DNA from 3 places in the Ruegeria sp. YKSF070 genome. Region 1 is predicted to be linked to each of the others. Evidence: riboswitches for the same ligand, from Rfam matches in the RefSeq annotation. Region 1 holds a riboswitch; each other region holds the start of a gene.
What was found. A riboswitch is a leader RNA that binds a small molecule or an ion and turns the genes downstream of it on or off. The one in region 1 is predicted to bind cobalamin.
Positions count from the first base shown of each region.

Region 2: linked by a shared signal. The riboswitch ahead of AC2FL1_RS08375 (CbtB domain-containing protein) and the one ahead of AC2FL1_RS18565 (hypothetical protein) in region 1 are both predicted to bind cobalamin.
Region 3: linked by a shared signal. The riboswitch ahead of AC2FL1_RS08445 (DUF1636 family protein) and the one ahead of AC2FL1_RS18565 (hypothetical protein) in region 1 are both predicted to bind cobalamin.

Region 1 is NZ_JBXWRD010000045.1:21,664-30,980, reverse strand. It holds gene AC2FL1_RS18595 (5'-nucleotidase C-terminal domain-containing protein) at 1-500, shown strand, start outside; RNA gene ffs (signal recognition particle sRNA small type) at 540-638, shown strand; gene rsgA (ribosome small subunit-dependent GTPase A) at 814-1,845, shown strand; gene AC2FL1_RS18580 (alpha/beta hydrolase family protein) at 1,869-2,729, opposite strand; gene AC2FL1_RS18575 (TetR/AcrR family transcriptional regulator) at 2,813-3,370, shown strand; gene ypfJ (KPN_02809 family neutral zinc metallopeptidase) at 3,367-4,215, opposite strand; cobalamin riboswitch at 4,321-4,532, shown strand; gene AC2FL1_RS18565 (hypothetical protein) at 4,618-5,016, shown strand; gene AC2FL1_RS18560 (protein-tyrosine phosphatase family protein) at 5,021-5,518, opposite strand; gene AC2FL1_RS18555 (hypothetical protein) at 5,653-6,237, opposite strand; gene AC2FL1_RS18550 (DNA polymerase III subunit gamma/tau) at 6,325-8,094, shown strand; gene AC2FL1_RS18545 (GNAT family N-acetyltransferase) at 8,173-8,643, opposite strand; gene AC2FL1_RS18540 (NAD(P)/FAD-dependent oxidoreductase) at 8,640-9,317, opposite strand, start outside.
Region 2 is NZ_JBXWRD010000011.1:39,496-48,812, reverse strand. It holds gene cobA (uroporphyrinogen-III C-methyltransferase) at 1-402, shown strand, start outside; gene cobF (precorrin-6A synthase (deacetylating)) at 395-1,138, shown strand; cobalamin riboswitch at 1,182-1,392, shown strand; gene AC2FL1_RS08375 (CbtB domain-containing protein) at 1,428-1,598, shown strand; gene AC2FL1_RS08370 (CbtA family protein) at 1,602-2,300, shown strand; gene AC2FL1_RS08365 (hypothetical protein) at 2,364-2,858, shown strand; gene AC2FL1_RS08360 (DUF1636 family protein) at 2,846-3,202, opposite strand; gene AC2FL1_RS08355 (LysR substrate-binding domain-containing protein) at 3,258-4,208, opposite strand; gene AC2FL1_RS08350 (aspartate dehydrogenase) at 4,242-5,069, opposite strand; gene AC2FL1_RS08345 (xanthine dehydrogenase family protein molybdopterin-binding subunit) at 5,153-7,282, shown strand; gene AC2FL1_RS08340 (dihydrodipicolinate synthase family protein) at 7,279-8,232, shown strand; gene AC2FL1_RS08335 (acetolactate synthase large subunit) at 8,308-9,317, opposite strand, start outside.
Region 3 is NZ_JBXWRD010000011.1:56,606-65,922, reverse strand. It holds gene AC2FL1_RS08470 (aminopeptidase P family protein) at 1-697, shown strand, start outside; gene AC2FL1_RS08465 (DUF427 domain-containing protein) at 781-1,125, shown strand; gene AC2FL1_RS08460 (class I SAM-dependent methyltransferase) at 1,162-1,914, opposite strand; gene AC2FL1_RS08455 (NAD(P)-dependent oxidoreductase) at 1,980-2,942, opposite strand; gene AC2FL1_RS08450 (LysR substrate-binding domain-containing protein) at 3,162-4,046, shown strand; cobalamin riboswitch at 4,119-4,341, shown strand; gene AC2FL1_RS08445 (DUF1636 family protein) at 4,436-4,810, shown strand; gene cobW (cobalamin biosynthesis protein CobW) at 4,814-5,869, shown strand; gene cobN (cobaltochelatase subunit CobN) at 5,879-9,172, shown strand; gene AC2FL1_RS08430 (ferredoxin-like domain-containing protein) at 9,169-9,317, shown strand, end outside.

The DNA of each region.
Region 1 (9,317 bases):
AAGGCGCCGCCCTGCTGCGGGATGCCAGAGTTCCTGGGCACAATTTCGATATCCTCTATGGGCTCAGCTATGAAATCGACCTGTCGACGCCACCACGATACGATATCGGCGGCCAACTGATCTCGGACCGAAACCGTCGAATCGGAGCCCTGTTTCACGACGGCAAGCCCATCGAAGAGGGACAGAGGCTTGTCGTCGCACTGAACAATTACCGCACCAATGGCGGCGGTCATTTCCACATGCTGGACAGCGGTCAGCCTGTTTCCCTGCCGGGGCTGCGGATACAGGCCGTTTTGCGCGACTACCTGTCCGGGCGCCTGCCCCGCGATCCGCTCGAGGACGCGCCCCAACCCTGGCGATTTGCCCCGCTGCCGGGGCGGGCCGCCATTCTACGCACCGGGCCACGCGCCCGCGAACACCTGGACGAGCTTGCCGGGCGCGACATAGCCGATCTGGGCGTGGACGCCGAAGGGTTTCTCTGCCTGCGCGTCGGGCTTTGAGATCTTGTCATCCCGGCCCGACCCGCCTATATCGGGTCGCGAGAGGTTGGCGCGGGCGAGCGCCTCGCCAACCTGGTCAGGTCCGGAAGGAAGCAGCCACAACGAGTCCCGCTTGGGTCGATGTCCAGCCTCTCACTTGCACCGCCGCGCCTGCGGCACCCGGAATTCTGTAGCATGCGGAGGGATGTATGATTGTAGCAAAGACCCTTCGGGCAGAGCGGTTCTGACGACTCATACCCCTGCCTGAACCCGTTCCGGCCGGATGCGCGTGCGCCATCCGCCCGCCTTGCGTTCTTTCGCAACAGGCAGACCGATGTCTCTTACACTCCCGGACCTTGGATGGTCCTCTTTCTTTGCCGCGCAGGCCGCGGCCCATTCCGGCTGTACGCCCTATCGCCTGACAGCCATTCACCGCAGCGCCCTGACCGGATTGTCGCCCGAGGGCGAAACGCTGTTGATCACGCCGCCCGACCAGCCGACCGGCGCCTTTGCCGTGGGCGACTGGGTCCTGGCCGATCCCGAGCACCGCGTCCGGCATCTGCTCGACCGGCGCAGCCTGTTGAAACGGCGCGCGGCGGGAACCGGGGCCGAGGCGCAGTTGATCGCGGCCAATGTCGATGTGCTGTTCATCACCAGTTCCTGCAACGCCGATTTCAACCTGCCCCGGTTGGAGCGCTATCTGGCGCTGACCCATCAGGCCGGGTGTTATCCCGTTGTGGTGCTGACCAAGGCCGACACCTGTGCCGACCCCCGCGCCTATGTCGCGCGGGCCGAGGCGCTGGCGCCGTTTCTGACGGTGCTGGCGGTCAACGCGCTTGATCCTGCCGATCTGGATAGGGTCCTTTCATGGTGCCCCTCCGGCCAGACAGGGGCGCTGGTGGGCTCTTCAGGCGTGGGCAAGACCACGTTGATGAATGGCCTCACCGGTACGCAGGAGGCCACGGCCGGTATCCGCGAGGACGATGCCAAGGGCCGTCACACCACCACCGCCCGTGCCCTGCGGCGGACGGTCAACGGCGGCTGGCTGGTCGATACACCAGGCATGCGCGCTCTGCGTCTGCTGGATGCGGGCGACGGGATCGACGAGGTTTTTCAGGACCTCTCGGACCTCGCCACCAGCTGTCGTTTCTCGGATTGCGGACATGACAGCGAACCGGGCTGCGCCATCCAGGCAGCCATTGCGGCGGGCACGCTGGAACCCGCTCGCCTCGACCGCTGGCGCAAGCTGAAGCGCGAGGATGCGCGCAACTCGGAAAGCGTGGCCGAGGCGCGCTCACGCGACAAGGCGTTCGGCAAGATGGTCCGCGCGGTGATGCGCGACAAGCAGGGCCGGAACAAGGGCTGAACAGCCCCGGGATCGCCCCCTCCTCAGGGGGCGATCAGCCGAGGCCAGAGTGCGGCATTGCGCCGGGCAAACGCGCCCAGATGGCCGATTTCGCGTACCCCGTGTTCCTTTGGCCGCAACAGGTGCCGCCGGGCGCTGTCGCCATAGAGTTCGGCCAGTCGCCAGACACATTCGGGTGGGATCGTATCGTCATCTTCGCAGGCAAAGAGATCGACTTGCGCGCCCGAGCGGCCCCAATCGGGTTTCGGCAGGCGGGTGCCTGTCTCGGGTAAATATGCGCCGGGCGTTGTGCACCAGCGCCGCCATTCCCAATAGACGCCGGGCGGCAGATCGGTGCCAAAGCCAATCGCGCGCCCCGGCAGATAGCCTAAGGTCTTGACCAGCAGGGGCGCATGACCAAACCAGAACAGCCGCGCCAGCGCCTGATAGGGCCAGGGGTGGTCCGAGTGATGCACCAGCCCGGAACAGACGCAGATCATGCGCGCGATGGGCTCGATCCCCGGTTGCAGTGGCCCCAGCATGGCGCCAACCGAATGGCCGATCACCCAGAGCGGCAGATCGGGAAACCGGCGCTGCATTTCGGCATAGGCGGCGGGCATGTCAAGGAGCGCCCAGTCGGACATGGTGGCGGTCGAGGCCGCAAGCGGCCCCCTCGTCGAATGGCCGAAATCGCGATAATCATAGGTCAGGCAGGCCATGCCCCGCTCGGCCGCCAGCCAGGTGGCGAAATGCTGGTAATACTCACGCGGCACCCCGGTGGCGCTGTTGATCACAATCGCAACTCGGGGCGTGCCCACCGGCAGATAGAGCCGCCCCGACAGCTGCGCCGATCCGGACGTAAAATGAAAATCCTCGACCCCGACAGATGTCTGCATATCCAGCATTGCGACCTCCAGAATTACTAGACCGATTGGTCTATTTCTCATGTCTGGACCAATCGGTCCAGAGCTGTCAATATCCTCGGCACATGACCCAACGTCCACTTCCGACCAAAGATCGCCTGATCCGCACCGCCGCCCAGCTGTTCCAGCGCCGGGGGTATCATGGCGTTGGATTGTCCGAACTGCTGGCCGAGGCAGAGGCGCCCAAGGGCTCGCTCTATCACCACTTTCCCAATGGGAAATCCGACCTGGCACTGGCCTCGGCCACCTGGGCCTCGGACGAGATGCTGCGGCTGATCGCGGCCTCGTTCGAACCGGCCGACAGTTTCCATGACGGGATGCAGGTGCTGTGCGGCAAGGTCGCGAAGCTCTTTGACAAGTCAGGCCAATGGGATGGCTGCCCGATCTCGTCGACCCTGTTCGAAGGCCCGGACAACGCCGCGTTTCGCGCCCATGCCCGCCACCTGTTCGAAGGCTGGATTACCGAGGGCGCGCATCATGCCAGACGCTTTGGGCTAACCGATCCGCAAAAGATCGCCGAGACCATGTTCATCCTGCTGCAAGGCGGCTGGATGCTGGCCCGCGCCCGGCAATCCTCGGACGTGCTGCGCCGTTTGCCCGAGATGCTGCCGCGCGCGGATTAGAGCCTGTTGGTGTTGAACGTGTCGCAGCTTGCGACCCGGCCACTTTTATAGCCGCGATCGAACCAGGATGCCCGCTGCGCCGACGTGCCGTGCGTAAAGGTATGCGGTTGCGGCACCCGGCCCGCCTGCCGTTGCAGCCGGTCGTCGCCGATCATCCGGGCGGCGTTCAGCGCTTCATCCAGATCGCCGCGTTCCATCAGGCCCTGGACCGAGCGCGCCCAGACACCCGACAGGCAATCGGCCTGCAATTCCAGCCGCACGGTCAGCGCGTTGGCCTCGACCTGCGAGGATTGCCGGCGGGCCTGATCCACCTGACCGAGAATGCCCAACTGGTTCTGCACGTGATGGCCCACTTCGTGTGCGATTACATAGGCGGCGGCGAAATCGCCACCCGCCTGCAACCGCCGCGCCAGCGTGGCAAAGAAATCGGTGTCGAGATAGGCCTTTTGATCGGCGGGGCAGTAGAATGGTCCGGTCGCGCCTGAGGCGCCGCCACAGGGGCTGGACGTCACCTGAGAGAACAGCACCAGCGTCGGCGGGATGTAGTCACGGCCCAGTTGGTCGCGGAACACGGTGCCCCAGACATCCTCGGTCGTGGCCAATACGCGCGAGACGAATTCGCCCGCCTGCCGCTCTTCGGCGGTCAGTTCCTTGGGTGTGCTCTGGCTCGGGCCCGGCCGTTCGGTCAGGAACGGGGTGACGTCGATGCCGGTGAAAGCGCCGATAACCAAGAGCAGCAGAACCCCGCCGATACCCAGCCCGCGCCCGCCGATGGCCATGCCACCGCCACGTCGCCCGCGACGATCCTCGACATGCCTGCTGCCGCGTACTCCTCTCAACCGCATGCCGACACCCTTCTTCAGCCTGACTACTCGATACCGATACTAGCATCCCGCCGCATGGGGAAAAACACGGCACGAACACCCGGCTTGACTCCGGCCCGCAACACCCGCTACCGCTAAGGCGATGGTTCTCGGTGACACATGCGCCGGGATGAAAAGGGAACACGGTGCGGCCCCCTGGCGACAGAGGACCAATGCCGAGACTGCCCCCGCAACTGTAAGCGGTGAGCGATGCCGAAATGCCACTGGCCCCCGGGCCGGGAAGGCCGGCAAAGCCTGGACCCGCAAGTCAGGAGACCTGCCATCGCAACCGTAACTCGAACCCGGGCGGGGTGTCCGGACGGGATGCCTTGGCCCTGGTCGGCCGGTCCCCGACACCCTGTTCCACCGCGCGGAGGGCGCAGGATGATCTGGACTACAAGAACGCATGAATTTGCCGCAACGCTCTGTCGCCGAACCGGCAGGCCTTGCCCGGCGCTGTCGGCATTGGCCGAGAACCTCGCCCGCGCGCTGCGTCAGGCTGAACCGATGACCGATGCAGGTTTCGCGATAGAGGGGCATTGCGAGATGCCCCCGTGTGGAGCAGGTTGCATGGCCCGCTACGCCGCCTCGCACAGCCGGATCCGCGTGTTCTGCGGCGTCGACGAAGACACCGCCCTGTCGCATCTGAATCGCTTTGCCGATGCGCTGATGGCGCCCGACGGAGCGGGATTTGCCGCCGGGCCGGGCCCGGTACCATGCGCCATGGCCGAGGCCCGGCCCCGCTGCGTCCACTCTGCTGCGCCAGCGCAAGCAACGGCCTGAAGGATCAGTCCCGGATAGCACGCCCAGCCAGCGCCCAGTCCATCTGGGCGTCGGTTTCCACCGCGCAGGGGCGGACCGACCGCAAATGCGCAAGCGCCGCCTTGGGCTCTTCGCCCGTCTCGATCATCAGGCGCAACGCCGCCATGCCCGACCGGCCACAGCCACCCTTGCAATGGATCAATACGCGCCCGCCGCCGTGCAGAGCATGCCGGGCCGATTTGCTGATCGCCTTCCATTTGATCTCGGCATCACGGCCAGGCACTCCGAAATCATCGACCGGCAGATGAGCCCAGCGGCAGGCGCGACTCTGGATATCAGCACCAAAATTGCGCGCACCGTGCTGCAGCATCTCGACCTCGGTCGTCATCGAGATCACCAGCCCGGGCGCCCAGGACCCGATCAGATCGACATCGCCGGAATAATCGCCCGACCGTCCCGGCAACTGGCAGATCGCCAATGTGCCGCCGCCGACTTGCAGCGCATAGAGAACCAGCTGCGCCATCTGCGGTATCCCTTCCCGACCGACCATTGCCACGGGGCGTGGCGATCCTGACCCCAAGGGTAGAATGGCCTTTAACGCGGCGTTATCGCAAGACAAGATACCCGTGAACAGATCAAACAGCGCCGCGACGCGGGTCAGCGGTTGTCTATATACACGCGAATCTGATCCCGGGTCACGCCCTGAGCGCCGATCAGATGTGCCACCGGAATGCCGTTGATCGGGACCATGGTCCCGGTCTCGTCATCAAGCTCTTGCACGCTGACCCGTGTCTCTCCAACGGAGCCGGGACGCAGCAGCAAAGCTTCGCCCTTCAGGGTCAGGACATCTCGTGCCGTATCGAAATCGGTGATCGTGACAACGTCATAGCCATCCGCAACGCCGCTATAATTCTCGATCACCACCTGGTCGGCCCCACCCCCGGTGGTGACCAGGTCCCCCTCATCCACGACCAGGGTATCGCGCCCGACGCCACCCTTGACGGTGTCCGCCGTACCCAGGTCGCCGCGATCGTCCACCGAAACGATGAAGTCGTCGCCCTGCTGTCCGTTAATCAGATTAGAGCCGAAATTGTCGGATATCGCATCGTCGCCCGCGCCACTTGCAATCGTGTAATCGTCCCGAACGGCGTTACCTCCAACGGGAAGGGACTCGACGGAACAGATTCGTATACCCCTGTACCCGTCTGCATCAACCTCGAGACAGGGGAACGCACCCGCCATTTCCAACCCAATCCTGTTCCACCCCTGAAACAATCACACAGGCGGTGGACCTTCGCCCCTCTGCCCAGTACCGTCTGCAGAACCAGAATCCAGCCCCGACGAAAGCAGCCAATGTCCGACGCCTCTCCGACCCCCTATCAGGTGCTGGCCCGCAAGTACCGGCCCGAAACCTTTGCCGATCTGGTCGGGCAGGATTCGATGGTGCGGACGCTTAAAAATGCCTTTGCCGCCGACCGGATCGCGCAAGCGTTCATCATGACCGGCATCCGGGGCACCGGCAAGACGACCACCGCGAGGATCATCGCCAAGGGAATGAACTGTATTGGCCCGGATGGAAATGGCGGGCCGACCACCGAACCTTGCGGGACATGCGAGCATTGCGTGGCCATCATGGAAGGCCGCCATGTCGATGTGATGGAGATGGACGCCGCCAGCCGCACCGGCGTGAACGACATCCGCGAGATCATCGACAGCGTGCGCTATCGCGCCGCCAGCGCGCGTTACAAGATCTATATCATCGACGAGGTTCACATGCTGTCGACCAGCGCCTTCAACGCGCTGCTCAAGACGCTGGAGGAGCCGCCGGCGCATGTGAAATTCATCTTTGCCACGACCGAGATCCGCAAGGTGCCGGTGACAGTGCTGAGCCGCTGCCAGCGGTTTGACCTGCGCCGGATTGAGCCCGAGGACATGATCGCGCTGATGCGCCGGATCGCCGATGCCGAGGGGGCGCAGATCGCCGAAGACGCGCTGGCGCTGATCGTGCGCGCCGCGGAAGGGTCGGCGCGAGATGCGACCTCTCTCCTGGACCAGGCGATCAGCCATGGCGCGGGCGAGACCAGCGCCGAGCAGGTTCGGGCGATGCTGGGACTGGCCGACCGGGGACGGGTGCTGGACCTGATGGACATGATCCTGCGCGGCGATGCGGGCGCGGCACTGACCGAGCTTGGCGCTCAATATGCCGAAGGCGCCGACCCGATGGCAGTGCTGCGCGATCTGGCCGAGATCACCCATTGGGTGTCGGTGGTCAAGATCACGCCCGATGCCGCCGAGGATCCGACCGTTTCGCCCGACGAGCGGGCGCGCGGCCAGCAGATGGCGGATGCGCTGCCGATGCGAGTGCTGACCCGGATGTGGCAGATGCTGCTGAAAGCGCTGGAAGAGGTTGCAGCCGCTCCCAATGCGATGATGGCCGCCGAGATGGCGGTGATCCGGCTGACCCATGTGGCCGATCTGCCCAGCCCCGAAGAGCTGATCAAACGGTTGCAGGACGCGCCACCGCCGCCGAACCCCGGCGGCGGGGTGCGCGGCGGTCAGGGCGCGCCCTCCGCCAACGGGGTGAGCGCCAGCTATGTACCCGCCCCGCGCAGCGGTGGCGGCGGGCCTGTTGCGGCGCTGGCGCAGGATGCGCAAACGGCATTGGCGCGGTTTCCCACATTCGAGCATGTGGTCGAACTGATCCGCGCCAATCGCGACGGCAAGCTGTTGGCGGATATCGAGATGGACCTGCGATTGGTCAGCTATCAGCCGGGCCGGATCGAGTTTCAACCCACCGAGCGCGCCCCCACCGATCTGGCGCAGCGGCTGGGCAGTGCGCTGCAACGCTGGACCGGCAATCGCTGGGCGGTGAGCGTGGTGGCGCAGGGCGGCGACAAGACCATCGACGAGGTGCGCAACGCCGAGAAATACGCGCTGGAGGAGAAGGCCCGCGAACATCCGCTGGTGCAGGCGGTGCTGGCACAGTTTCCCAAGGCGCGGATCACCCATATCGAGACCCCCGAACAGCGCGCTGCCAAGGTGGTGACCGAGGCGCTGCCCGAGGTCGAGGATGAATGGGATCCGTTCGAGGACAGCTGAGCGCCGCCTCTCGAACGCGGAGCGCCGAGAATTTTCGACGAAAATTCTCGGCGCGTCCGTGGCGATCGTCGACGCGCTTCAGACGAGCTTCTTCTGCATGGTGATCGAGGTGGGCCGATCGTAACCGGGATGTGCGGTCTCTCCGGTCTGGACAAAACCAAGCCGAGTAAAGGCGGCGTGGTTCTCCACCAGTTCCACCCGAGTTTCCAGCTCGACAACCGGCAGGCCCAGCGCGCGGGCGCGGGTCTCGGCCTGAGCCACCAGTCGGCGGGCCAGCCCTTGCCCTCGTAATTCAGCGTCCACCGCAAGCTTGCCGAGATAGAGCCGCCCGGGTTTGACCGTCAGGAACACCACCGCCAGCGGGGGTGTTCCCAGTGCCCAGATTTCGTGCCGCGCCGCATGATCCGCGACTGTTTCTTCAGTCAGACGATGCATTGACGAGGGCGGGTCGATCCGGCCATCCATGAAGGCAAAGCTGTCACGGATCAGGGACAGGACCACGCCAATCTGCGGGCTGTCCGGTGCGACCCGGTAGGGAGCGAGGTTCACAGCGAAGCCTCCGGGCGGAAATCCTCGGGGATGCTGTCGCGCCCTTCCAGTACCAGATCGGCCATGACCTGGGCCACTTTGGGCGCCATGCCGAAGCCGATCTTGAACCCGCCATTGGCGATGAACTGGCCGGGATAGAGCGGATGCGCCCCCAGCATCGGCGCGCGCGAGCGCGAGCGGGGGCGCACGCCCGCCCAGCGCTCGATCACCTCGGCCCCGTGCAATAGCGGCACCGCCTGCATTGCGCGGTCCAGAACCGTGTCCAGTGCCGCATCGGTGCCGTTCGGGTCATCGTAATCGCGTTCCGAGGTGGAGCCGATTGCCAGCGTGCCATCCGCGTGGGGCACGATATGCACCGTATCGGCAAAAAGCTGCGGCGCCTGTCGCCCGGCATCGAAGCGCACCAGCGCCGCCTGGCCCTTGACCCCACTGCCCACGATGCGACCCCACCCGCGGTTCAACTCTTCCAGCCCGGCGATGCCGGTGGCGTGAATCACCCGCCCCCGGTCGGGCGCCTCGATCAGCACCTCGACTCCGCGCACCGCCAGCGCCGCGACCAGCGCGGCACAGGCGCGACGTGGATGCATGCGGGCGCTGAGCGTATCCTGCACCACCAGCCCAGTGGGTGAAGGCGGGCACCAGCCGCCCATCTCGCCAACCGGGCAGACCCGCCA
Region 2 (9,317 bases), on a different contig from region 1:
GGATACGAGATCATCCCCGGCATCCCCTCGGCGGTGGCGGCGGCGGCGGCGGCGGGCATCCCGCTGACCCGACGGCTGACCGCGCGGCGGGTGCAATTCGTCACCGGCCATGACGTCAGCGGGCAATTGCCCCCCGACCTGAACCTGCCCGCACTCGCGGATGCTCAGGCCACCACGGTCGTGTTCATGGGCAAGCGCACCTTTCCGTTGCTGCTCGACGCGCTCGAAGCGCATGGCCTGCCGCGTACGACGCCTGCGTTGATGGCCGAAAGCGTCTCGACCCCTGAACAGCGCCTGACACGCGCCACCATGGGCGAACTGGCCGAGCGGCTGGCAGAGGAGGTGGGCACCGCCCCTGCCCTGATCCTTTATGGTCCGCTGGCGGAGTTCGGCGATGGTTGAGCTACTCCTGATCGGAATCGGCACTGGCAATCCCGACCATGTCACCCGCGAAGGCATCGCCGCCATTCGCGCCGCCGATCTGATCCTGATCCCGCGCAAGGGGGCGGGGAAATCCGATCTGGCCGGGCTGCGCGAGCGCATCATCACTGACGCCACCGACACCCCGCCGCAGATCGCCTATTTCGACATCCCCGCGCGCCGGGCTGACGACGGGTATCTGAAGGGCGTCGACGACTGGCACGATGCAATCGCCCTGCGCTGGCAGGCGGCGATGGAGGACCACCCCGGCGCGGCGCGGGTGGCGTTGCTGATCTGGGGAGACCCGTCGCTTTATGACAGTTCGCTGCGAATCGCGGCACGGCTCGATCCGCAACCCAAGGTGCGGGTGATTCCCGGCATCACGGCGCTTCAGGCCCTGACGGCGGCACATGGCATTCCGATCAACGAATTAGGCGCACCGTTTCTGGTCACAACCGGGCGGCGCCTGCGCGACGAAGGCTGGCCCCCCGCCGTGGATACCGCGGCCGTGATGCTGGACGGCGAATGCTCGTTCCAGGCCTTGGATATGTCCGATTACCACATCTGGTGGGGCGCCTATGTGGGTATGGAGGAACAGATTCTGGTGGCGGGTCCATTGGCCGCGGTGGCGGGAGAAATCGTCGAAACCCGTGCCCGCGCGCGGGCCGATCATGGCTGGATCATGGATATCTATCTTTTGAAAAAGCGCGGAAACTGACCGGAAAGGTCGCAAATGACGATTGCGCCGGGCGCGCGTTCGCGGCTAAATGGAGGGGTCTGGTCCTGCCGGAGCAATCCGGATGCTAAGAGGGAATTTGGTGCGACCGCCCGCCGGTTCAAGCCAAAGCCGCCCCCGCGACTGTAAGCGGTGAGCCGCTGTTCAACCAGCCACTCCCGGGTTCGCTCCGGGGGGAAGGCGAACAGAGGCACCGACCCGCGAGCCAGGAGACCTGCCAGACAGGTAATGAAACACCGGCCGTCGGGTGCGGCGGCAAGGAGGAAATGACATGACGACCAAAACTCTCAAGGCATCGGCCACCGGTTCCGCGATCCTTCCGGCCCTGTTCGCCGTAATCCTGGGCCTGGGCATCGTGACCCTGGCGGGCCATGTGCAGGCATCCGCACTGCATGACGCCGCCCACGACGTGCGCCACGCAACCGGCTTTCCCTGCCACTGAACCATGTTCAGTCGCATTCTGACCAGCGCGTTGTTCGCTGGCGCTGCAGCAGGGCTGATTGCCGCCTTGCTGCAGTTTCTGTTCGTGCAGCCCGTGTTGCTGCATGCCGAGTTGTATGAATCCGGCGAACTGGTTCATTTCGGCGCCGAGGCGGTAAGTGCCCAGCCCGACCTGCCCGGTATGTTCGCCGATCCGATGCGCGATGCGCTCACGGTCGTTTTTGCGATGCTGACCTATACCGGCTATGCAGTTGTCATGGTTGCCCTGATGTCGGTGGCCGAGGGGATGGGCCATGCGGTGACCGCGCGCGCCGGTCTGCTTTGGGGGCTGGCCGGGTTCATCACCTTTCACTTCGCGCCCGGCCTGTCGCTGGCGCCCGAGGTGCCCGGTGTGTCCTATACAGATATCACCGCCCGCCAGATCTGGTGGACCGCGACCGTAGCCGCGGCAGGCATCGCCATGTGGCTGATCGCCTTCGGTGGCAACCTGATGGCCTATGGCGCCGCCGCGCTGCTGTTGATGGCGCCGCATCTGATCGGCGCGCCCGAGCCTGACAGCTTTGCCGGCCCGGTCCCCACCGAGCTGGGCGCGCTGTTTGCCGCCCGCGCCTTTGGTGTCGGGATGGCGGCCTGGGTGCTGCTGGGTGGCTTCGCGGGTTACTTCTGGCAGACCGAGAGCAAGCGCGCCGAAGCGCACGCCTGATCCGCCAGCCCATATGCCCCGCCGGACCCATCCGGCGGGGTTTTTCTTTGCTAGGAGACTGATATGTCCCGCTCTCTCGCTCTGTTCGCCATCGGCCTTGTCTTTGGTGGCGGTGCCGGTTTCGTAACCGCGGCGGCCTATGGCGTTACCTTTGACGGTCATGATCATGGCGACACGGCCCAGCATGGCGCCCATGACGTGGCGCAAGGCGGCCACGACCACGCCCAGGCCACCCATCTGCCCGCTGGCCCCGACGCACCCGGTGTGTCCGTAGCACTGACCCGTGATCCGATGTCGGGTTGGAACCTGCATGTAAGCCCGCAGAATTTCCGCTTTGCCCCCGAAAATGCCTCGGCCAGTGACGTGCCGGGCGAAGGCCATGCTCATGTTTATGTCAACGGCGTGAAACTGGCCCGGCTCTATGGCGAATGGATGCATATCCCCGACCTGCCCAAAGGCCCGGTCGAGGTGAAGGTCTCGCTGAACGCCAACAGCCACAGCCCGCTGATGGTCGATGGCACCCCGGTCGAGGCCGTGGTCACGGTTCAGGTGGAATAGGCCGGAATCCGCGCCAGCAGGCATTCCCGCAACCGTCCGCAGGGACGGGCATCGGAAATCCAGCCTCCGGGGCTATCCAGATAGACACGGCAGGTGGCGGCGATATCGTCGGCATCCGCCACCACGTCGAGATCCGAGAACACATAGCTGGCCCGCCCCGGCCCCTGAAGGGCCAGCGCCACCGGGGTGGCGCAGGCGCCGAAACAGGCATGCTCCACCAGCTCCACCCTCCCGCTCAGCCCGGCGCGCGCCAGCGCCTCGGCCACGGCGGCACGCTCGGCCCCTTGGTCACGGTCCCGGTCGTCCTGACAGCTGGAGCAAAGGGAAAGGCGCATGTCGCTCATGGTGTCTCCTTGATCGGTGCCGCAGATGTGGCGCATCGGGTCCACCGAGGCAAGCTCAACGCGTCATTTGCGCGGCCTCAACCCGCAGCGCATCCAGCACGCCGGCGACCGAGGGCGACAGGCTGGCGGATTTGCGCATCGACACACCCACCGGCCCGATCGGGATCGGCACCGGCCAGTCGACCCGCGCCAGCGCCCCCGCGCTGATATCGTGGCGCGGCACATGCGCGGGCATCACCGCCAGCATGTCCGACCCCAGCAACAGACCCCGGTTGGCCAGGTAAGAGACCGATTCCACCGCATAGGGTGGCGCGCCGCCGCCCAGATCGACAAAGACCTGATCCAGCTGGCGGCGCAACGTGGTTTCCGCCGGTGGCAGGATCCAGGGGTATTCCATCAGGTCGGTCAGCACGGGCGCTGCGTGGCGATGCACCGGATGGTCGCTCCGGGCGACACAGATCACCTCTTCGTCGAACAGCCGTTCCTGCACGATCTCGGCCCGGTGCCGGTGCATCGGCAAGCGCCCGACCACCAGATCGACATCGCCCGAGCGCAGCGCCGGCATCAGCACCTCGTTGGTGCCCTCGACCAGTTTCACCACCAGCCCCGGCTTGTCGGTCAGAAGCCGGGTCAGCACGCGGGGCAGAAACTCGGCCGAGGCGGCCAGCAGCGTACCCACCACCACGCGCCCGCCATTGCCCTCGTTCAGATCGTCAAGCTCTTGGGCGGCATGGGAAATCTGCGCCAGGATCAGCTTGCCATGCCGGATCAGGGCCGCCCCGAACACGGTGGGCACCATGCCGCGATTGGTGCGGTCGAACAGCTGCACGTCGAAATCCAGCTCCAGATCCTTGATCAGCTTTGTTGCGGCGGGTTGGGACATGTTCAGCGCCTGCGCCGCGTGCAGGATCGAATGCCGCTCGCCCACGGCGACCAGCAGGCGCAGCTGTTTCAGCTTGAGCCGGGTCAATACACGCTCGACGATGCGGATCTGGGTGCGGTTCATGGGTTTCGCGATATCACGAAGCGTGGCTATCGGTCAAAGCGATAGCCGGATCGCCGCGCCGCGCTGTCGCAGCGCCGCCAGCAGGCTGAGCGCGGTCAGCGCCGAGGAACGTGGATTGCTCGGCAGCGGCAACCCCTCGATCTGAAACCGGAACCGGCCAAAAGCGCCTTCGGCCGCGATCTCGTGGATATTGGCGGTAGCGCCCGGATCGGCGATCAGCTCGGCCCGGGTGGCGTCCAGCCCGGCCCCGGCAAGCGCCACGGCGGCGGCCACATTGGCATTCTTGGGATAGGCTTGCGCCGCCGCGCGCGCGGTGCCGGTGAAATGGGTGGCGGGTGCGGTTAGCGCGTCCAGATCCAGCACCTTCTCGGCGCGGCTGCCGCGCCAACCCTGCGGCGGTTTGCGCCCGGTATAGGTGACCTGCAAGCCCGTGCCCATCGCCGCCGCCGCCAACGCGTCCAGCGCCCCGATCGCGCCCGAGGCCAGGCAGAGTCGCGTGCCACCGGCGCGGGCGGCAGCCTCCAACTCGGCACAAAAGACCGCATCGGCCAATGCACCGACCGAGACGGTCAGCACCTCGACCCCCGCGCCCAGCGCCGCCACCCCATGGGCGCGCAACCCGGAATGCCCTGCGCAATCGACCAGCAGATCAGGCCGCCCGGGCAGGCCCTGCAAGGCTTGCGCCACCGGCACGCCCAGCGCCGCGCGCGCGGCCTGATCCCGCCCGGGACGGCAAAGCGCCCCGGTCAGCTGCACGCCGACAGGCAGATGCGCCGCCACATGGGCGGCAATGGGTCCATGCCCGATCAGTGCTATCCTCACCCTGTCCCCCTTTGGCCAACTGCCCCATAGTTTCCACATATCAGAACGATTGTGATATGCCGATTGCGGATAACAGGATGCAATTTCGCGATTTGTACCCGCCCGGTCAGGCTTGCAGGATCGTGGCACCCGCCACCGCAACCGAGACCCCCGTGACCCGATCCGCGCCCTATACCGGACAAGCGCTGCCCCGGCGCGAAGACCCCCGCCTGCTGCGGGGCGAGGGGCAGTATACGGGTGATATCCGCCTGCCGGGGGCGCTGCACCTAGCCTTTCTGCGCAGTTCCCATGCCAGCGGGCGGCTCGTTGCCTGCGATACCTCTGCCGCCCGCGCGATGCCGGGTGTGGCGGCGGTGCTGACCGCCGCCGACCTGGGCGCGCTGGGCGGACTCGAGGTCAACCCGGTGCTGCCGCTCGACCATGCCACGCCTTATCCGATTCTGGCGGATGGCGCGGTATCGGCAGTGGGCCAGCCCATCGCGGTGGTGCTGGCCGAAACGCCGGGTCAGGCGCTGGACGCGGTCGAGGAGATCTGGGCCGAGATCGACGAGACCCCCGCCCCGACCCCCGAGCTGTTGGCCATGCAACACTGGCAGAGTGGCGATGCGGCAGCGGAATTCGCCCGTGCCGCCCATGTGGTCGCGGTCCGGGTTGCGCATCCTCGCCTTGCCCCCAGCCCGATGGAGCCGCGCGCCATCGCCATTCTGCCCGACAGCAGCGGGCTGACCGTCTGGCTGTCCACCCAGACGCCGCACCGGGCGCGGGCCGATCTAGCCCGTATCCTGTCGCTCGACCCCGAGCACCTGCGGGTGATCGCCCACGACGTGGGCGGCGCCTTTGGCATGAAGGCCTCGCTTTACCCCGAAGAGGTGCTGGCGGTCTGGGCCGCGCATCATCTGGGCCGCCCGGTGCGCTGGACCGCCACCCGCAGCGAAGAGTTCCTGTCGGCCACCCATGGCCGGGGGCTGACAAGCGAAGGACAGCTTGCCATTGACGGTGACGGGCACTTTCTGGCGCTCAAGGCCCGCGTCGAGGCGCCGCTGGGCCATTGGCTGCCCAATTCAGCGCTGATCCCGGCCTGGAACGCCGCCCGCATCCTGCCCGGCCCCTATGACATCGCCGCCACCGATCTGGGTACCAGCGCCCGGCGCGCCCATACTGCGCCCACCGGCATCTATCGCGGCGCGGGCCGCCCCGAGGCCTGCGCGCTGATGGAACGTCTGGCCGATGCCGCCGCCCGTGCCACCGGCCTTGATCCCGCCGAGATCCGCCGCCGCAACCTGCACCGCTTGAACGGCCCGCGCGACCTGCCTGCGGGCCAGGTCGAGGGGGCCGATTATGCCACGGAACTCGACCATTTCCTGGCACTCGCGGATTATCCTGCCTGGCGCGCCTGGCGCGACGCTCGGCGCACCGAGGGGGCATTGGCCGGGATCGGCCTCGGCTTTTACGTCGAACCCTCGGGCAAGGGGTGGGAAAGCGCGCGCGTGACCCTTGAGGCGGGCCGCGCCACCGTGGCATTCGGCGGCAGCAGCCAGGGACATGGGCGCGAAACCGCGCTGGCCCAGATCGCCGCCGATGCTCTGAACCTCACGCCCAATGCAATAACGGTCAGACATGGCGACACCGCCACCTGCCCACCCGGCATCGGCGCGTTGGCCAGCCGCAGCACCCCCATCGGCGCCAGCGCCGTGCTCGAGGCCTGCCGCGAGATCATCCGCCGCCGCGACGCGGGCAAGCCCGCCCCGATCACCGCCGACACCGTCTATACCGCCCCGGGCGAGGCCTGGGGGCATGGCTGCTACCTCGCCGCGATCGAGATCGACCACGACACCGGTGCCCCGCGCCTGACGCATATGGCCTGCCTCGACGATGCCGGGCGGCTGATCAACCCGCTGCTGGCCGAGGGACAGGTGATGGGCGGCTTTGCCCAGGGCCTGGGCGAGGCGATGATGGAGGCGCTGCATTTCGACGACGGGCAGCTGCTCACCGGCTCGTTCATGGATTACGCGATGCCGCGCGCGGGTGACCTGCCGCCACTCACCATCCACAAGACCGAGACGCTCGCCACCACCAACGCGCTCGGCGCCAAGGGGATCGGCGAGGCCGGCACCATCGGCGCCCCGGCGGCGATCCTGAACGCCGCGCTCGATGCGCTGGCGCCGCTGGGTGTGACCGATCTGCAAATGCCGCTTACCAGCCTGTCGCTCTGGCAGGCGATCACCGATGCAAGCAAGGGAAGTGAGACATGAAATACGCCAAAAGCGAGGCCAAGGACCATGCCCGCGAACATATGCGCGGCATCTGGGCCGCCGCCCTCAACCCCTTTGCCGAGGATCTGTTGTTCGACGAGGCCGGTTTTCGCCGCAACATCCGCCACTGGGTCGATGATCTGGGCATCGAGGGCCTCTTCATCTGCGGCAAACAGGGCGAGTTCTTCTCGATGTCGCTGGAGGAGCGCAAGCGCAACCTCGAGGTTGCGGTCGAGGAATGCGCCGGACGCGCGGGCACCATGATGTCGGTCTCGGACCAGAATTTCGACACTGTGCTGGAACTGGCACACCATGCCCAGGACGTGGGCGCCGATTACATCGTGGTGCACGCGCCCTTGCTGCATTTCGTGCATGATCGCGACGCGCTGCTTTACGAGTATTACAAGGCGATCAGCGAGGCGGTCGATATCGGCATCGCCATGTGGAGCCACCCCGACAGCGGTTACCTGATGAGCCCCGAATTGTGCGCGCGCATTGCCGATCTGCCGAATGTGGTGGCGATCAAATACTCGGTCCCGCGCGAGATGTATGCTCGCCTGACCGAACTGGCGGGCGACCGGATCCAGGTCTCCACCGCGTCCGAGGAGGAATGGTTCGACAATATCGTGGAACTGGGCTGGCGGCTCTATCTCTGCTCCTCACCGCCTTACCAGCTGCAAACCGCAAACGACCGGCGCATGCATGACTATACCCAACTGGCCTTTGCCGGCCGTATCGACGAGGCGCGCGCGATCCGCGACAGCCTCGACCCGGTGCGCCAGGCGATCAAATCCACCAAACCGGGCGGCAAGCCGCAGGCGCATGGCAAATACTGGCAAGAGCTTCTGGGACAGACCGGCGGGCGGGTGCGCTTTCCCATGCAGGAACTGACCGAGGCTGAAAAATCCGCCACGCGTGCTGCCTTTGAGGCCTGCGGCCTGCGACTCTGACCCTTCATTTCGCCCAAAATACTCCGGGGGAGTCGCGCAAGGCGCGACGGGGGCAGCGCCCCCTCCCCGGCCCCGCTAAAGCAGAACCTCGATCAGCTTCGGCCCCGCCTCGGCAAATCCCCGCTCCAGCGCCAGCGCAAACTCTTCGGCCCGCTCGACCCGGACAGCAGGCACACCAAGGCTTTGCGCCTGCCCGATCCAATCGATGGCGGGCCGCTCCAGGCTCAGCATGTCGAGCGCGCGCGGGCCGGGGTTCATCACTCCTACCCCCGACAATTCGCCCAGCAGGATGCGATAGCTGCGGTTGGCCCAGATCACCACGGTGATATCCAGACCTTCACGCGCCATGGTCCACAGCGCCTGTGGCATGTACATGGCCGAGCCATCACCGGTCAGCGTCATCACCTTGCGGTCGGGGCAGGCGATGGCCGCGCCGATGGCGGCGGCAAGGCTATAGCCGATGGAGCCGCCGCAATTGTTGATCCATGTATGCGGCGCAGCGCCCAGCGTGGCGCCGTGAAAGGCGCGTCCCGTGGTCACCGACTCGTCCAGCACGATGGCGTCTTCGGGGATGTGTTGGCCCAGCACGGCGGCAACGCTCTCGGGCGTGCAGGGGCCGCTGACCGATCCCTGCACGACAGGCGGCGCGTGCACCGGCGCGGCACCCGCAGCGCCCACCGCCTGTTCCAACCCTGCCAGCGCGCCGTCCAGATCGGCGGCCCAATCGGCCAGCGCGATGATCTCGGCCTCTGGATGGGTCAGCACGGCGGGTTTGCCCGGATAAGCGAAAAAGCCGATGGGTGGCCGCGCACCCAGCAAGACGATGCGCCGAAACCGCGACAGCGCCTCCACTGCCATATCGATCGGATAGGGCACGCGCGCCACCGGCACCCGGCCCGCGCCGCGCTCCATCCGCGCATTGGCCCATTCCGACAGCAACGCGCAGCCAGTCGCCGCCGCGATACGGCCCGCGCGTTCGAGATTTTCGGCGCTCAAAGCCTCACCCCCGAGCAGCAACAGGCTGTCCGGCCCTCTCAGCGCGGCGGCGGCCTGTTCCAACGTCTCGGCCTCAACCGGCGCCCGCG
Region 3 (9,317 bases), on a different contig from region 1:
CATCGCGGGCACCGGGCCCAATGGTGCGATCATGCATTACCGAGTGACCGAGGAGACCAACAGCCGTCTGGAGGACGGGCATCTTCTGGTGCTGGACAGCGGCGGCCAGTATCTGGACGGGACCACCGACATCACCCGCACCATCGCCATCGGCACCGTGGGGGACGAGGAGAAAGCCTGTTTCACGCGGGTCCTGAAAGGCATGATCGCCATGTCCATGCTGCGCTGGCCGGTGGGGCTGGCGGGGCGCGATATCGAATGCGTGGCGCGCCTGCCGCTGTGGCTGGCGGGGCAGGATTTCAACCACGGGGTCGGGCACGGCGTCGGTGCGTATCTGAGCGTGCATGAGGGGCCGCAGCGGCTGGCGCGGGTCAGCCACGTGCCGCTGGAACCGGGCATGATCCTGTCGAACGAGCCGGGATACTATCGCGAGGGCGCATTCGGCATCCGCATCGAGAACCTGGTGGTGGTGCAAGAGGCCGCCCCCCTGCCCGGTGGCGACGCAGAGCGCGCCATGTTGGATTGGCGCACTCTGACCTATGTCCCGATTGATCGGCGGCTGATCGTCGCGGAGATGCTGACGGTTGAGGAACGCGATTGGCTGAACACCTATCATGCCGACGTCGCGGCAAAGATCGGTCCACGTCTGGGCGCCGAGACGCGGATGTGGTTGGATGCCGCAACCGCGCCGCTTTGACACGCGGCTGTTACACCGGCGGGGCAACACTCGCCGCCGGACCGAAGAATACGAGATACGAGATACGGGGAAGGAAACGGAACATGAGCGATCACATCACCATCCGCAAGGCGCCGGGCAAATGGAGCGTCCGGTCGGGCGGTGCCATCCTGGGCGAAAGCAGCAACGCGCTGGAACTGAGCGAGGGCGAACTGCCTCCGGTGATCTATTTCCCGCGCGCCGATATCGCCATGGCCTTCCTGGACCGCAGCGACAAGACCACCCATTGCCCGCACAAGGGCGACGCCAGCTATTACTCCATCGTCAACCGCTCGTCTGTGACCAAGGACGCGGTCTGGACCTATGAGGACCCGCTGCCAGCGATGGAGCGGATCAAGGGCTATCTGGCCTTTGTGCTAAGCGACAGCGTCAAGGTGGAACAGATCTGATCGGGACAGGGGGCGGCGCGACGCGCCGCCTGCCGCTCAGGGCAGTTTCTGCGCGATATAGAAACCATAGCTGACATGCGCCGAATGCGCGCGATAGAGCGCGATCTCTGCGCGTTCGGCTGCAACGATCTCCTTTGCTTCGGCCGAGTCTGCGTGCCGCTTCAGAAAACCGGCAAACCGCGCCTCCATAGGCTCGTAATAGGCCGCGAGCCAACAGGCGGGCGGAAGCGGAAAATAGCCTCGCAACCCGTATCCCGCTGCCTCGATCTGCGCTATTTTCTCGCCAGCGGTGGCAACCTGCGGATATTCCCGCGCCCAATGCGCACTCAGATCGGCGGGACGGTCGTTGGTCAGCCAGGTCAGTTCCGACACCGCCAGAATGCCGCCCGGGCGCAAGAAGCGCCGCCAGGCAAGCAACCCAGCCTCGAACCCGACGTTGTAGATCGCCCCCTCGGACCAGATCACATCCAACGACGCATTGGCAAAGGGCAGCTCCTCCATCGACGCGGCAAGCGTGTCGATGCGGTCCATCAGGCCTGCGCGAGCAGCGCGCCGATCTAGCTCGGCCAGAAAGGCAGGCAGCAGATCCACCGCAGTGATCCGCGCATCCAGTTCTTCGGCCAACACCAAGCTGGCAGCACCTGTGCCACAACCAATATCGGCGATGTCCAGACCCGTGCGCCCGGCCAGCCCGGCCAAGCGCAGGGCCAGACGAGTATGGTCGACATCACCTGGCCCCTGCCGCTCTGCCTCCAGATGCAGGTCGGTCAGCAATTGCAACATGTCCATGCATCACCTCCTGCCGCGCAGGATAGCCAAACCAAAAGCGGCCACTGCGCGGCGGGGTGTCGCGCCTAGCCTGACGCGCGCGCGAGCCCCTGCGGAACCACCTCGTAACCGGGCTCTTCGGGTTCGTCATCCACCATCTCGGGCGGAAAGCCCGGCGCGGTGATGTCGAGACCGGTCGCTTCCTCCAGACGGCGGATGATGTCGTCGGACTGGGCCCGCATGCCATAGCGGGCGATCCCGTCCTCGAAGATGCTGATCATCAGCGGCGAGATCTCCAGCGGCACGCCGGTGCGGTCGGCTATCGACTGGAACAGGCCGATATCCTTTTTCACCAAGTCCATTGTGAAGTTGATGTCGCGGCTGCCATTCAGGATCACCTGGCTTTCGGTCTCGTGCACAAAAGAGGTGCCCGAACTGATCTTGATTGCCTCGTAGGTGGTGTTCAGATCCATGCCGGCGGCCTTCATCGTCACCAGCGCCTCGCAGCAGGTCAGCAGGTTTGCGGTGGCCAGATAGTTGGTCATCACCTTCAGAACCGAGGCGCTGCCCAGCGGGCCAGTATGCAGGATACGCCGCCCCATCACGGTCAGGAAGGGCAGGATGCGCTCGAACGTGGCCCGGTCGCAGCCCGCGAAAATCGAGATATTGCCGGTATCGGCCCGGTGACAGCCACCCGAAACCGGGCAGTCGACAGCGGCACCGCCGCGCGCGATCACCTGTTCGCCCAGTCGTTTGACCTCGGCCTCGTCGGTGGTGGACATTTCCATCCAGATCTTGCCGGGTCCGACCTCGGGCAGCATCTCCGCCATCACCGCGGCGCTGGCGGCGGGCGAAGGCAGACAGGTGATCACCGCGTCGCAATCACGCATCATCTGCGCCGGCCCTTCGGCCGCCTTGGCGCCGCGCGAGACGAAACCCGCCACCAGATCGGGGTTGAGATCATGCACCGTCAAATCGATGCCATTGCGCAGCAGCGAGCCCGAGAGCTTGCCACCCACATTGCCCAGTCCGATAAAGCCTACTTTCATTGCGTCCTCCCTTGCCGGTCCTGCCGGGGCCATGGTTCGCGCGCAGTATGAAAGCTGGATTTAACCAAGAGAAACGAATAAAGAATGTCAAAATGCCATGATTTTTTTTGTGATACATGTCGAACCCGCGCAACCGACAAAATTTCCACGGAAATTTTGTCCCAGAAAATTTGAATTTTCTGGGCCCCGCCCCGGTCCTCGGCCCGGATCTTTTCTGAGATGGCCCGCCTGCCCAACCCGGTCTGGCTGCGGACGTTCGAGGCCGCCGCCCGTCATCTGAACTTCACCGAGGCCGCGCGCGAACTGGGGCTGACCCAGACCGCCGTATCCCTGCATATCCGCTCGCTAGAAGCCGAGTTGGGAGAGCCCCTTTTTACCCGTGCGGCCCGGCGGCTGGGGTTGACCGAGTTGGGGCGCAGCTATGCGCTGGCGGTGCGGCAGGCGCTGGCGGATGTGGCGCTGTCGACCTCTAGCCTATTCGGTCCGGCCCGGCGCGGCATCCTGCGGCTGCGTGCGCCGATTTCCTCGGCCGCCTACTGGCTCGCCGCCACCCTGCCGGATTTTGCCGCCGACCATCCCGGTATTGCCGTGCGACTGGTCTCGAACATCTGGGATGACGGCCCGGCGGTGGGCAGCGTGGATGTGGACATCAGGCTGGGGCGTGGCGACTGGGCAGGGTTGGTGACCGAAAAGCTCTGCGATGAGACCATCGTGCCGGTTGTGCGGGCCGGAGAACCGGTGCAGCCACCGTCGGCGCTGCAGGCGCATCAGCTGATCCACATCCTGGGATACGAGGACAACTGGCCACGCTGGTTCGCGGCGCAGGACCTGTCCGCTCCAACCGGCGGCAGCCTTTATTCGGTCGATACCACCGTCGCGGCGCTGCAACTGGTGATGGCGGGGGCCGGGCTGGCGATCGTGCTGACGCGCTTTGCCCAGGGCGCCATCGCCCAGGGCGCACCGCTGCGGCTGGCGGGACCTCCGATTCCCTTTTCGCAGGCGCATTATCTGGTCCGCCCCGAACGTGCCGCCCCGCCCGGTGCCCCGGCGCAGCTCTACCTCGACTGGCTGCGTGCGCGGCTGGCGGCGGATGCCGCTGGCTGAACGTCAGAGGTCGCTTTTCCCCTGCCCCCTCAGACGCACCGCCAAGCGCGCTTGACAAGGCCCCTGCCCATGCCGCATGTCCGCCCTGTTGGTGTCCGGGAAACCGGATGAAAAGGGAATGCGCCAGCGGTTCCGGGAACTGGTCCCGGGCAGCCGTCAAGCGCAGCCGCCCCCGCGACCGTGACCGGAGAGGGTGCCCAAGCCACTGGCCAATTGGCCGGGAAGGCGGGACGCCCGACAGGGCAAGACCCTGACATCCGCAAGCCGGGAGACCTGCCAGCACACGAACTGCAACCGGACGGGGTGTTTCCGGTGACGGGTCTGGGGCCAGAAGGGCCGACCCGTGCATGCCCCGTCCCCCATGACTGGACCCTGGGGGGATGAGAGAGATGAGCGAACACGCTCCGGTCGAGCTGTTGGTCTGTACCACCTGCCGCCGTGGATTACCGGTCGAAGACGATGCCCAGCGCCCCGGCGCGCTGCTCCACCGCGCGCTGAGCGCCGCCGCGCTGCCCGAAGGGGTCATCGTGAGGCCGGTCGAATGCCTGTCCAATTGCGATCAGGGTTGCTCGATCGTGTTGCGCGGCGGCCCGACGCGCTGGACCTTTGTTTATGAGAACCTCAACGAGGCCGATGACGTGGCCACCATCGTCGAGGGCGTCACCAAATATCACGCCACCGCTGACGGGCTTGTCCCCTGGCGCGAGCGTCCCGTCCATTTCCGCAAGAACTGCGCCGCGCGCATCCCCCCGATCGGAGCCTGAGCCATGAGCACCCTTGAAAAACTCCCCGTTACCGTGATCACCGGCTTTCTCGGTTCGGGCAAGACCACGCTGATCCGCCACCTGATGCAGAACCCGCAAGGCAAGCGGCTGGCCGTGGTCGTCAACGAATTCGGCGATGTGGGGGTCGATGGCGAGATCCTGAAAAGCTGCGCCATCCCGGAATGCCCGGCGGAAAACATCATGGAACTGGCCAATGGCTGCATCTGCTGCACCGTGGCCGATGATTTCATCCCCACCATCGAGGCGCTGATGGCGCTGGAGCCGCGCCCCGATCACATCCTGATCGAAACCTCGGGCCTGGCGCTACCGAAGCCGCTCTTGAAGGCGTTCGACTGGCCCGATATCCGGTCCAAGATCACCGTGGATGGCGTCATCGCGCTGGCCGATGCCGAGGCGGTTGCAGCGGGCCGGTTCGCGCCCAATGTGGCGGCGGTGGATGCCCAGCGGCTGGCCGACGACTCAATCGACCATGAAACGCCCCTGTCCGAGGTGTTCGAGGATCAGATCAGCTGTGCCGATATCATCCTGCTGACCAAGCCCGATCTGGCCGGGCCCGACGGCGTGACCCGCGCGCGCGAGGTGATCGCGGCCGAGGCCCCCCGCCCGCTGCCGGTGGTCGAAGTGGCCGAGGGCGCCGTGGATGTGCGCGTCATCCTGGGCCTTGGCGCCGCCGCCGAGGACGACATGGACGCTCGTCCCAGCCATCATGACGGCCATGACGACCACGAGCACGACGATTTCGAAAGCATCGTGGTGGAACTGCCCGAACAATCCGACCCGGCCGAACTGGTCGCGCGGATCGAGCGGCTGGCCAACGAGTTGAACATCCTGCGCGTCAAGGGCTATGCCGCCGTTTCGGGCAAGCCCATGCGCCTCTTGGTGCAGGCGGTGGGTGCGCGGGTGCGTCACCAATATGACCGCCCGTGGCAGCCGGGCGAGGAGCGCCGCTCGCGCATGGTGGTGATCGCCGAGCATCACGACATCGACGAGGCCGCGATCCGTGCCATCCTGACCGGCGTTTCCGAGCCTGCGGAGTAAGCGCGCGCCATGCATGTCGTTTTCCGCGAAAGCCACGGGCTGGAAGAGACCGAGACCCCGACCGACCTGGGCCAGAGCCCGGCGGATCTGGTGGTGCTGTCGTTCTCGGACAGTGACCTGGGTGCTTTTGCGGCGGGCTGGCATCGCGGCGGCGGGGCGATGGGCAGAATGCCCACCCTACGCCTGGCCAACCTGACGGCGCTGAAACATCCCCTATCCGTCGATACCTATGTCGAGAATACCCTGTCAGGGGCCAAGGGCATCCTGATCCGGCTGATCGGCGGCGTGCCTTATTGGGCCTATGGGCTGCAACAGGTGCTGGCGCTGGCGCAGGAGAAGGGGCTCGCGCTGGCGGTTCTGCCGGCGGACGGGCGCGAGGATACGCGCCTTGACGCCTATTCCACCCTGCCCGTCTCGACCCTGCGGCGGTTGCAACATCTCTGCGACACCGGCGGCGAGGTGGCGGCGCAGGCCGCGCTGGCGCAAATGGCGCTGGCGACCGGGCTTTATGCCGGGCCGGTGATCGGGTCAAAGGTGCTGCCCGAATGCGGGTTCTGGTGCCCCGAGCGCGGCGTGATCGCGCCCGAGACTGCGTTCGAGGGCGACGCCCCGCGCATACTGGTCACCTTTTACCGAGCCTATCTGACTTCGGCCGACACGGCCTCGGTCGCGGCGCTGATCCAGGCCTTTCGCGCGCGCGGATTTCAGGCGATGGGCATGTTCGCGCCTTCGCTGAAGGTGCCCGCCGCTGCCGATTGGATCGCCGGACAGATGCCGGGGCTGGCCCCGGCGGCCATCGTCAATGCCACCTCGTTTTCCGGCAAGGGCGCCAATGGCGCCTCGCCGCTCGACGCCGCCGGCGTACCGGTATTCCAGGTGGCGCTGGCCACCTCTCGCCGCAAGGCCTGGGCCGAGGCCGAGCGCGGGCTGTCGCCCGCCGATCTGGCCATGCATGTGGTGCTGCCCGAGGTCGACGGGCGCATCGACGCCGGGCTTATCTCGTTCAAGGAGCCGGGCAAGCGCGACCCGGCGCTGGAATATTCCCGTTTCGCGCACCGCCCAGAACCCGACCGGATCGAGGCGGTGGTAAACCGGGTGTCGGGCTGGCTGCGGCTGGCGGCCAAACCCGCTGCCGAGCGCTCGGTTGCATTGGTTCTGTCCACCTATCCCGGCAAGGACTGGCAGATGGCCCATGCGGTTGGTTTGGACGCGCTGGCCTCGGTCGAGGCGATACTGTGCGATTTGCAGGATGAGGGGTATGACATCGCATCCGGGCAGCCGATTGCGGAAGAGCTGCAAACTGTGTCGATTTCGTGGCCAATCGCTGATTACCGCAAATCTTTGGCCAGCATTCCGCCACAATTGCGCCAGGATTTGCAAAGCGCTTGGGGTGACCCTGAGAGTGATCCGGCATTTTCGCAAGGCAATTTGCAGTTTCGCGCGATCCGGCGCGGCAAGGCGCTGGTGGCCCTGCAACCGGAACGGGGCACGCCCGAGGCGCGCGATGACGACTATCACGACCTCTCCCGCACTCCGCGCCACGGCTATGTGGCCTTCTATCTCTGGCTGCGGCAGGCGCTGGGAGCCGACGCCCTGATCCATATCGGCGCCCATGGCACGCTGGAATGGCTGCCGGGCAAGGCGGTGGCGCTGTCGGGGCAATGCTGGCCCGAGGTTCTGATCGGCGATCTGCCGGTGATTTACCCCTTTATCGTCAACGATCCGGGCGAGGCCGCGCAGGCCAAGCGCCGCATCGGCGCGGTGACGCTGGGCCATATCCCCCCGGCCCTGCGCGTCAGCGGCACGCCGGACCGGATGGTACAACTCGAGGCACTGCTTGACGAGTTTTCCAATGCCGACGGGCTGGACCCCAAACGCCGCGACCGCTTGCAGGGCGATATCCGGGCCGAGGCGCAGGCGCTGGGGCTGGAGGATGATCTGGGCCTTGATCGCGCCACCTCGACCGCCGAGGCGATCACCCGCATCGACCGCTTTGTCTGCGACGTGAAGGAAAGCCAGTATGGCGACGGGCTGCATGTCTATGGGCGTGTGCCCGAGGTGACCGGCCCGTTCGATCCCACCCCTTCGGCACAGGGCGAGGCGCGCGCGCTGATTGATGCGTTGGCGGGCAAGCGGATCGCGGCGGGGCCGTCGGGCTCGCCCTACCGTGGGCGGACCGATGTGCTGCCCACCGGGCGCAACCTTTATACCACCGACCCCCGCTCGGTCCCGACGCGCGCGGCCTATACCCAGGGCGTGAAACTGGCCGAAGAACTGGTGCGCCGGCATTTGCAGGAAGAGGGCGATTACCCCAAGGGGCTGATTGTCGATCTCTGGGGCTCGGCCACCATGCGCACGGCGGGCGAGGAATTCGCCATGGCGCTGCATCTGTTGGGGGTCAAACCGGTCTGGGATCAGGGGTCCGAGAGGGTTTCGGGGATCGAGGTTCTGCCGATCACCGATCTGGACCGGCCCCGGCTGGACGTCACGCTGCGTGTCTCGGGGCTGTTCCGCGACGTGTTTCCGACGCTTTCGGCGCTGTTCGGGCAAGCCGTGCGTGCGCTTTGCGCGCGTGACGAGACGCCCGATTGGAACCCCTATGCCGGACATGCGCCCGCAGCGCGGGTCTATGGCCCGGCGCCGGGCAGCTATGGGCTGGGCATGGGTCACCTGCCCGAGACCTATACCGACGAGGCCCGCCAGCAGGCGGGCGAGGCCTGGCTGGCCGCCAGTTCCTTTGCGCTGGAGGGCGAGAACATCGCCCGCGACGCCGAAGGCATCCGCGACCGCGTCGCCAATGCCGACGGGTTCGTGCATTTGCAGGATCTGGCCGAGACCGATCTGCTGCTGGCCGCCGATTATGCCACGCATGAGGCAGGCTTTGCCGCCGCCAAGCGCGTGACAGGTGGCAAGGCGCAGCTCTATCACCTCGACAACACCAATCCCGATACCCCGCGCGCCCGCACCCTGCCCGAGGAAATCGCCCGCGTGGTGCGCGCCCGCGCCGCCCATCCCGGCTGGATCGCGGGCATGATGCGGCACGGGTTGCGGGGCGCGGCCGAGATCGCGGCAACGCTCGACCACATGGCCTCGTTCGCGCATCTGGCCGACAGCGTGGCGCCGCATCTGTTTGATCTCTACCACGATGCCACTTTGGGAGACGCGCAGGTTGCGGCCTTCCTGCAAGAGGCCAACCCGCAAGCCTATCAGGCCATGCTGGACCGGTTCCGCGCGCTTTACGAGGCGGGGCTGTGGCAGACCCGGCGCAACTCGATCCGGGCCGATCTGGAGGGGCTGGCATGAGCGCGCCCATCGTCCAGGGCTGGTGCCCCGGCGCGCATCGCCCGATGATGTCGGGCGACGGGCTGGTGGTGCGGGTGCGCCCGCGCCTCGCCCGGCTGAGCGCGTCGCAGGCGCTGGGTCTTTGCGCGCTGGCCGACCGGGTCGG